2 regions of the Bacillus paramycoides genome follow, and region 1 is predicted to be linked to the other one. Evidence: riboswitches for the same ligand, from Rfam matches in the RefSeq annotation. Region 1 holds a riboswitch; the other holds the start of a gene.
The links. A riboswitch is a leader RNA that binds a small molecule or an ion and turns the genes downstream of it on or off. The one in region 1 is predicted to bind S-adenosylmethionine.
Positions count from the first base shown of each region.

Region 1 (4,963 bases):
AGTACGCGAAACTTTGCGGTTACACGACACTTATTCATATGAGTAAGGGGTATTCCAACAGAAAGTTTGTACTTAAGCGATTGGACCGCCTAAGTTAATAATATCTTCAGAAACGCTGTCGAACTTTTTGAAGTTCGCTTTGAACTCGTTCGCAAGCTCGATTGCTTTTGCTTTGTAAGCAGCTTTATCAGCCCAAGTTTGTTCAGGCATTAACACTTCGTCAGGTACACCTGGTACGTGAAGTGGAACTTCAAGACCGAAGATATCATGTTTAGCTGTTTCAGTTTTTGCAAGTTCACCGCTTAATGCTGCTTGAATCATTGCACGAGTGTAACCTAAGTTCATACGTTTACCAACGCCGTATTCGCCACCAGTCCAGCCAGTGTTTACTAAGAATACTTTCGCATCGTGCTTCTCGATTTTTTCACCAAGCATTTCAGCATAGCGAGATGCTTCAAGTGGTAAGAATGGTGAACCGAAGCAAGTTGAGAATGTTGCTTGCGGAGATGTAACGCCGCGCTCTGTTCCTGCTAGTTTACTAGTGTAACCACTTAAGAAATGGTACATAGCTTGTTCTTTTGATAACTTACTGATTGGAGGCAATACGCCAGATGCATCAGCAGTTAAGAAAATGATTGTATTTGGGTGTCCAGCAACACTTGGCAGTACGATATTGTCGATCGCATGCATAGGGTATGCAGCACGAGTATTTTCTGTTAAAGTAGTATCGTTGTAGTCTGCGATACGCGTTTGGTTATTAATGATAACGTTTTCTAAAACAGATCCAAATTTGATTGCATCGAAAATTTGTGGTTCTTTCTCGTGAGAAAGGTTTACACATTTTGCATAGCAACCGCCTTCAATATTGAATACACCGTTATCAGACCAACCATGCTCATCATCACCGATTAATTTACGGTTTGGATCAGCAGATAATGTTGTTTTACCTGTTCCAGATAAACCGAAGAATAGTGCTACGTCGCCTTCTTCACCTACGTTTGCAGAGCAATGCATAGAAAGAATATCTTGTTCAGGTAATAAGAAGTTCATAATAGAGAAGATTGATTTCTTCATTTCTCCAGCGTATTCTGTACCACCAATTAGTACGATACGTTTTTCGAATGAAACCATAATGAATGCTTCAGAGTTTGTACCGTCAACAGCTGGATCAGCCTTGAAGTTCGGCGCAGAAACAATTGTGAACTCTGATTCATGAGTTGTTAATTCTTCTTCAGTTGGACGAATGAATAATTGATGTACAAATAGATTGTGCCATGCATATTCATTAATAACTTGAATTGGTAGGCGATAATTGCGGTCAGCGCCTGCAAATCCTTTGAAGACGAATAACTCTTCTTTCTCTTTTAAGTATTCTAAAACTTTTGTATATAATTTATTAAAATGTTCTTCAGAAATCGGTTGATTCACTGCTCCCCAAGCAATTTTGTCAGCAACCGATGCTTCTTTCACAATAAATTTATCTTTAGGAGAACGTCCTGTATATTTTCCTGTTGAAGCAGAAACGGCACCAGTAGAAGTTAATTTCCCTTCATTTCGCATTAATACTTTTTCCACTAATTGCGGAACACTTAGTTGAATCTGTGCATTGCTTCCGTTCAATAATTCGTGTAAACCAATTTGGACATTCACAGTACTCATATTTATATACCATCCTTTTCATTTAATGAAATATTTCTCGTAATCCCCAACAAGAGTATAACACAATTATATAAATAATGTATACTATTTATTTCTTTTTGTTTGTGTGAATACATTATTTCCTTATTAATATTTCATTTTAGGCGTATTGAGAAAAACTTTCAGGAAAATGTGAATATTAATTGACAAATGAATAGCATTTCTTTAGTATAGGTTGGGACGGATACTCTCTTATCCCGAGCTGGCGGAGGGACAGGCCCGATGAAGCCCAGCAACCTCACTTGTAGTGGTAAATACAGGTGAATAGGTGCTAAAACCTGTGCGAGGCTACAGGTCTCGAACGATAAGAGCGAAGGGCAAAAAGCAGTATGCAAGTAGCAAATTAAACCTTTCCTCTATATAAAGTAGGAAAGGTTTTTCTGTATGCTTGTGTGGGAGAATAAATGTATGTCGCAATCTGTGGCAAATTAAGGATGAGTTCCGTACAATATATACAATTACTGTAGGGAGGTTTACCACATGACAAAAAAACGTCATCTGTTCACATCTGAGTCTGTAACTGAAGGACATCCAGATAAAATTTGTGACCAAATTTCTGATTCAATTTTAGATGCGATCTTATCAAAGGACGCAAATGCACGTGTAGCTTGTGAAACAACTGTAACAACTGGTTTAGTATTGGTAGCGGGGGAAATTACGACTTCTACTTACGTAGACATTCCAAAAATCGTTCGTGAAACAATTCAAGGTATTGGTTACACACGCGCAAAATACGGATTCGATGCAGAAACTTGTGCAGTTTTAACATCTATCGATGAGCAATCTGCTGACATCGCTATGGGTGTTGACCAAGCGCTAGAAGCACGCGAAGGTCAAATGACTGACGCTGAGATTGAGGCAATTGGTGCAGGAGACCAAGGTTTAATGTTTGGTTTCGCATGTAATGAAACACAAGAGTTAATGCCACTTCCAATCTCGCTTGCTCACAAATTAGCTCGCCGTTTAACTGAAGTACGTAAAAATGATACATTATCATACCTACGTCCAGATGGAAAAACGCAAGTTACAGTTGAGTATGATGAAAATGGTAAACCAGTACGTGTTGATACTATCGTAATTTCTACACAACATCACCCAGATGTTACATGGGAAGAAATCGATCGCGACTTAAAAGAGCACGTAATTAAAGCTGTAGTACCAGCAGAATTAATCGATGGAGAAACGAAATTCTTCATTAACCCAACTGGTCGCTTCGTAATTGGTGGACCACAAGGTGATGCTGGTTTAACAGGACGTAAAATCATCGTTGATACTTACGGTGGATACGCTCGCCACGGTGGCGGTGCATTCTCTGGTAAAGATGCAACGAAAGTTGACCGTTCTGCAGCATATGCAGCTCGTTATGTTGCGAAAAACATCGTAGCAGCTGGTCTTGCTGAGAAAGCAGAAGTACAACTTGCATACGCAATTGGTGTAGCGCAACCAGTATCAATTTCAGTTGATACATTCAGCACTGGTAAAGTATCTGAAGACGTACTAGTAGAACTAGTTCGTAACAACTTCGATCTTCGCCCAGCTGGTATTATTAAAATGCTAGACTTACGTCGCCCAATTTACAAACAAACAGCAGCTTACGGCCACTTCGGACGTACTGATGTAGATCTAACATGGGAACGTACAGACAAAGCTGCAGCTTTAAAAGAGCAAGCTGGTCTATAATATATGAAAAAAAGCTTTGCGCTCACGGCGCAAAGCTTTTTTTATTACGTTTTATTTACGACTTGGATGCACGAACCACAATAAACTTCTCCATCTAGCTCAATGTACTTTTTCATATTTGTCATACCACTTGCCGGAAATGGCATATGAATCCACGCTTTTTCATATGTTTGTATTTCTTTCCCGCATGATTTACAAAGGATTGGTTTCCTCTTGAACATATGTAATTATCCTTTCATTTGACGTACTTTGCCTGCGCAAAAGGCACTGCTTAGTAAAAATAGTGTTGCGAATATAATGCTTACGAATGTAGCGTATGGAATTGCACCTTTTAGAGAAAAGCCGACAGTAATGGAAGCGACGAATAAGAGGATGAATGTTGTTGTTAGTTTTTTATAAAGTTCCATAGTGAGTGAACCTCCAAATTATTTTGTAATTTAAAATGAAATCTACTATGTGGAAAATATAAGAGAATTTAAAGAATAGCTAATGATGTGTAGTCTAGGAGTATAAGAAAATATATTTTCCTTTTTGTGGTTGTATATACTTATATTGTATCATGGTGTATTAACGGCTTCATACATAATTGTGTAAAGGTAGGTATGATAAAATGAAGAAAAGACTTTAGGAAAGGGAAGATATAAAATGAGCGTAATCGAACATAAAAAACAAGCACCGAAAGAAGTGCGTTGCAAAATCGTAACAATCTCCGATACACGTACAGAAGAGACGGACAAGAGTGGACAACTATTACATGAATTATTAAAAGAAGCAGGGCATACAGTGACCTCTTATGAAATTGTAAAAGATGATAAAGAAAGTATTCAGCAAGCGGTGTTAGCTGGTTATCATCGGGAAGATGTTGATGTCGTGTTAACAAATGGCGGTACTGGTATTACGAAACGTGATGTGACGATTGAAGCGGTATCAGCGTTATTAGATAAAGAAATTGTCGGGTTTGGTGAGTTGTTCCGCATGATTAGTTATTTGGAGGATATCGGAAGCAGCGCGATGTTAAGTAGAGCAATTGGCGGTACAATTGGGCGCAAAGTTGTCTTTTCCATGCCAGGGTCTAGCGGAGCGGTTCGTCTTGCGATGAATAAATTAATTTTACCGGAATTAGGTCATATTACATTTGAGCTGCATCGCCAATGAGTAAGTATGCTGGAATTGTATTAGCGGGCGGTATGTCGAGTCGATTCGGTGAGCCGAAAGCGTTAGCGAGCTGGCAAGGTAGTACTTTTATAGAGCATATTTTGAAAGTGATGACAACTATGTTGCAAGAAGTTGTGGTCATTAGTCATTCTGATCTAAAAGAGCGAGTAGAGCAACTCGTACAAGTTCCTGTTATAGAAGATATTCCGCATTATAAAGGAAATGGCCCACTTGCTGGAATTGTATCAGGAATGGAATATATAGAAGCAGATTGGTATGCTATTATGCCTTGCGATGCGCCAAATGTTTCACAAGAATGGTTTACCATTTTGCTAGAGCAAACGAGCAATGAATATGATGCGGTTGTACCTATTATTAATGGAAGAAAACAACCGTTACTTGCAGCGTACCATAACCGTGTGAAAGAAAG
Region 1 covers NZ_CP152427.1:4,594,641-4,599,603, reverse strand. The annotation lists gene pckA (phosphoenolpyruvate carboxykinase (ATP)) at 73-1,659, opposite strand; SAM riboswitch class I at 1,888-2,009, shown strand; gene metK (methionine adenosyltransferase) at 2,179-3,378, shown strand; gene AAG068_RS23850 (hypothetical protein) at 3,423-3,599, opposite strand; gene AAG068_RS23845 (hypothetical protein) at 3,606-3,785, opposite strand; gene AAG068_RS23840 (MogA/MoaB family molybdenum cofactor biosynthesis protein) at 4,024-4,533, shown strand; gene AAG068_RS23835 (molybdenum cofactor guanylyltransferase) at 4,530-4,963, shown strand, end outside.

Region 2 (4,963 bases), 1.4 Mb from region 1:
AATAATTTTTCAGAGATATCATATGTGAATGAGCCAATAGCACAAAGTGAAAAGCACGAAGTTATTTTAAGTGCAGAGCATATTTCGTTCCAATATGAAAAAAATAGTCCACTTATTTTACGAGATTTAACTGTATCGATTGAAAAAGGAAAATGGGCAGCTCTCGTTGGGAAAAATGGTACAGGTAAGTCTACACTGTTAACGCTTTTAGCTGGATTGCAAAAAGCGAGAAGAGGGAAAGTAAAGTGGAATGGGAAAGTGATACATAAAATTGATTCGAAAGAACGATTTAAAAGTATTGGGTATGTATCGCAGCATCCATATTATCATTTTACATTTGATACAGTGTGGGATGAGGTGTATGAACGTGCACGTGAATTATACGGAGAACGAGGAAAAGAAATAGCAGAAGATGTGCTAAAACAATTTTGGTTATATTCGCTTAAAGAACGCCACCCGCATGATTGTAGCGGGGGAGAACAACAATTACTCGCGTTATGTACAACGTTATTATCAAAGCCGACTTTATTATTACTTGATGAACCGACAAAGGGATTAGATCCATGGAAGAAAGAACGAGTAGGAGAGCTATTTAGGAAGTTGCAAAAAGAAGGTACAACAATTGTAATGGCAACGCATGATATTGAGTTTGCAGCGAAATACGTTGATCAATGTATGATGTTATTTGACGGAGCAGTTATTATGAATGATGCACCGAAAGAATTTTTTAGTGGTAACTTCTTTTATACAACATCTATTAATCGATTCATTCGAAAAGAGTTGCCATATGCATTAACGTGGGAGGATGTGTACGAAGCGTGTCCAAACGATATGTTGCATTCATAATATGTATTTTTGCAGTAATAATAGGCACATTACTCTTTACGACACTTATCATGGACGGTTATTACATGTTAAGTAGTTTGTTTTTATTAGTTGTTATTATGTTACCGTTCTATATTCGTTTTGAAAGAAAGGCGTTTGTTTCACGTGAAATTGTTCTCGTTGCTGTGTTAGCAGCAATTGCAGCAGTTAGCCGCGTACCATTTTCTCTTTTACCAAGTGTACAGCCGACTTCTTTTGTCATTATCGTTTCTGCGATTGTGTTTGGGAGTGAAACTGGTTTTATGATCGGGGCAACAGCGGCCATCGTATCTAACATTTTTTTAGGACAAGGTCCGTGGACGCCGTGGCAAATGTTTTCTTGGGGCATGATTGGTTTTATAGCTGGATTATTACGTAATACATTTTTAATGAAAAAGCTATGGGGAAGACTTCTATACGGATTGTTTGTTGGATTTTTATTTGGCTGGATTATGAACTTATGGGGGCTTCTCGGGTTTATACGTGAGGCAACGTGGGAAGCTGTTATTTCGTATTATATCGCAAGTTTTTATTTCGATTTGAGCCATGCGATTTCAAATGTTATTTTCTTACTATTATTTAGTACGTCTTGGATTACGATTCTTACGAGATTCAAAAAGAAATATGGCATATTAGATAAGCATAACATGGCATAGAAAAGCATACTCATATAAGGTAGGGTCGCGACTTACATATTCGTTTGCCTCTTTCATGCTTCTTACATATTGTAAGGAGCATTTTTTATTGTCAAAAAATTGATCCAATATACTTCCGTTATTATATAAGATTATTTGTATAATAGTAGGTGAGAAATGTTTTCGAAGAGGAGGTGTATAGTTAATGAAGTTAGTTATTCCGAAGCAACACGGTGCATGGGCTATGCTCGTTATACCATTTCTATTAAGTGTCATACTTGGGAAACCTACTATGTATCATGTTCCGTTGTTTTTAGCTTGGTTCTTTATCTATTTAGCTACGTATCCATTTCTTACGTACATAAAGCAAAGACGAAAAAAAAAGTATTTACATGCTGCAATTGTATATTTTATCATCGCATTTATATTTGGGATGATTTCTCTATTATATGAATGGCGCATTCTTTTATTCGTAGTATTCATGATCCCATTATTTATAGTAAATATGTATTACGCTCGTCAAAAAAATGAAAGAGCATTACTAAATGACATCAGTGCAATTATTGTTTTCTGTATTGGTGGTTTAGTTAGTTATTATTTTTCAATGAAACTTATAGATAAAACAGCATTATTTATTGCGCTTATTTCATTTTTATATTTTTTAGGAAGTACGTTTTATGTGAAAACGATGATACGCGAGAAAAATAATCCGAAGTATCGCCTTATATCATGGGGTTATCATATTCTATTAACAATCATTGTATTTGCTATTAATCCCTGGTGCTCCCTTATTTTTATACCGAGTGTCATTCGAGCAATTATGTTGTACGGTAAAAAGATTTCTATTATAAAAGTAGGGGTTTTAGAAATTGCTAATTCTGTATATTTTTTAATCATAACGGCAATAATTATGAAGTATGCCATTTGAAAAAACTTCCCACCTTATGATGGGAAGTTTTTTCAATCTTGTTCTAAAATGTGAACGGTGTAATCACAGCGTTGAATAGCTTGTTCGATCGCATAAAGAGATTGTTCAATACGTGCGCGATTAAAGTCTTTTTCAACAGTTTGTAGTGCTGCTTCTAAACAATGTTTTGCTTCTTGTAATGATTGAAAAGAATCTTGTACATATCCGCGAGCATTTTCGTGCATTTCATAATCCTCCTTGCATGTTCATATATGTATAGTATGAACAGTAAGAAGCAAAATATAATTTGTTATATTTGTTTGACAATTAAAATGAAATTACGTATAGTAAGAATTAAGTGAATATTTTCTTATCCAGAGAGGTGGAGGGACTGGCCCGATGAAACCCAGCAACCGCGATGCAGGTGCTAATTCCAGCAGAACAAATTTGTTCTGGGAGATAAGACGAAGATATATACGTAACTTCTTCTTATCGGAGAGGTTTTTTTATTGCAAAAAAACCGATTACGAAAATTTATATTAAGAAGAAAGGGGTTGCGAAGTACTGTGACACTCGAAAAATACGTAAAACTGCGTAGTACAGTTTATGAATATATGATAGAGCAAGATAAGCCAATATCATTGTTAGATATTCAAGAACATATCGTTTCGCATCATGAAGGAAAATTCACGAAAAAGATGTTACATCAATTTTATTTATCAAGACTATTAGATGAACTGAAACTGGATGGGAAAATCACATTAGCTGATGAATATCTCTATACTGAAAAAGGGGTATTTTATAAGGCGAGAAAAGGGAGCTAAGCTCTCTTTTTTTTGAAGTATGTAGAGTAAAAGACTGCTTAAGCAGCCTGATACAGGGAATGGTGTTGAGTGTGTAGTGTCAAAGATTGAATATGCCTGAAAGAGGCAATTCATATCGGCTGCAAATGAAAAGAGACACCTTCGCCGAATAGGTGTCAGTCGTTTTGTCATATAGGCTTGCTATTTGACAGTTATTAGAATAACATGCAGGGGTTGTGGAAGTCAAAAGGGAATTAAAGGAAGAGGTGCTATTATGTACGCTTACTTATTACATGATATAACAAAATGGATTCCTAAGTACATTATGGATCAAGGGTATGAATATTATGAAGAAGGACATGTAGATGATGTTGAAATACAAGGCAAGAAAATATTTGCTTTCGTTACTGGAAATGCAGGAAACTATGAAGTGATTATTGATCTTGAAGACTTTACAGAAAGTAGCTGCGAATGTCCATATGAAAACTATTGTAAGCATATGGCGGCAGTTGTTTATGATATTCAAGGTGCTGGTGAGAGTACAGTGAAAGAGAAACTGAAAGATTTAGAAAAGGAAGAGTTACTTACCGTATTAAATCGTTTATTACAAAGTTCGAAAAACATGCAAATTGTAGAGCAGATGTTAAAGAAGGGGAAACTTTAACTTATAGAGGGAGTTGTTTTGTAGTGAATGTATTAATTGTATACGCTCATCCTAGTCCTTCAAGTTTTAACGCAGCGATTTTAAAGCATGTGCAAAAAGGGTTACAAGAAACAGATCATTCAGTTACGGTACTTAATTTATATAAAGAACAATTTGATCCCGTCCTTGTATTTAATGAAGAGAAGAAAAGGCTCGTACGTTATGAATGAAATGAAACGTATTATAAATTGTTGTAATTATGATAATAAACTTTTTCGTACATATATTAATTGCTTAATCCAATTGAAGAAATGTAGTGAAACGTTTCAACAAATACAGATTCAATTAAGAAATGATTATTTAATAAGAGGAATTTGTGAAAGAGAAGTGGATGAGTTAGTAAGAGGAAGTAAAGAGTATGAAGCGTATTTTCTCCCTAAAGCGTTACAATGGAATTTCCTTAAGAAAAATCCACATTTAATTGAACAAGTATGTGGAGATTTTTTTGCATTTGAGGCATTACATCTTACGGAGATAGAGTGGGAGAATGTGATAAATTGCATGGGAAATAAATAATTTATTATGTAAGAAAGCTAGTATAAAACTAGCTTTTCGTTTAAATAAATAAGAAACATAGACTAATGATAAATCCTGCATATAGTAAGTTAACAACGCAAAATCCCATAATGTCACGAGCACCTAAACCAGCTATCGCTAATGCGGGTAATGCCCAGAAAGGTTGAATTAAATTTGTCCAAGCATCGCCCCACGCAATTGCCATTGCTGTTTTTGCTGCAGGTACACCAAGTTCAGCGCCAGCAGGAATCATAATTGGTGCTTGCACGGCCCATTGACCGCCACCAGATGGAACGAAAATATTAACGATGCCAGCACTTAAAAAAGTAAAGAGCGGGAAAGTCGTTTCGTTTGAAATGCTAATAAAGAAATTCGAAATAGCTCCTCCAAGTGAAAGTCCTTCACTATTTGCTCCAATCATCATCCCCATAATTCCTGCATAAAACGGAAATTGAAGTAAAATACCAGAAGCACTTTTCGTAGAATCTGAAAAAGCGCGAATATATTGAATCGGAGTACGGTGGAAAATAAGTCC
Region 2 covers NZ_CP152427.1:3,192,828-3,197,790, reverse strand. The annotation lists gene AAG068_RS16435 (ABC transporter ATP-binding protein) at 1-846, shown strand, start outside; gene AAG068_RS16430 (ECF transporter S component) at 819-1,520, shown strand; gene AAG068_RS16425 (YwiC-like family protein) at 1,705-2,427, shown strand; gene AAG068_RS16420 (hypothetical protein) at 2,460-2,651, opposite strand; SAM riboswitch class I at 2,774-2,872, shown strand; gene AAG068_RS16415 (hypothetical protein) at 2,973-3,230, shown strand; gene AAG068_RS16410 (SWIM zinc finger family protein) at 3,484-3,873, shown strand; partial or broken gene AAG068_RS16405 (NAD(P)H-dependent oxidoreductase) at 3,897-4,064, shown strand; gene AAG068_RS16400 (group-specific protein) at 4,075-4,428, shown strand; gene AAG068_RS16395 (short-chain fatty acid transporter) at 4,469-4,963, opposite strand, start outside.
Region 2: linked by a shared signal. The riboswitch ahead of AAG068_RS16415 (hypothetical protein) and the one ahead of metK (methionine adenosyltransferase) in region 1 are both predicted to bind S-adenosylmethionine.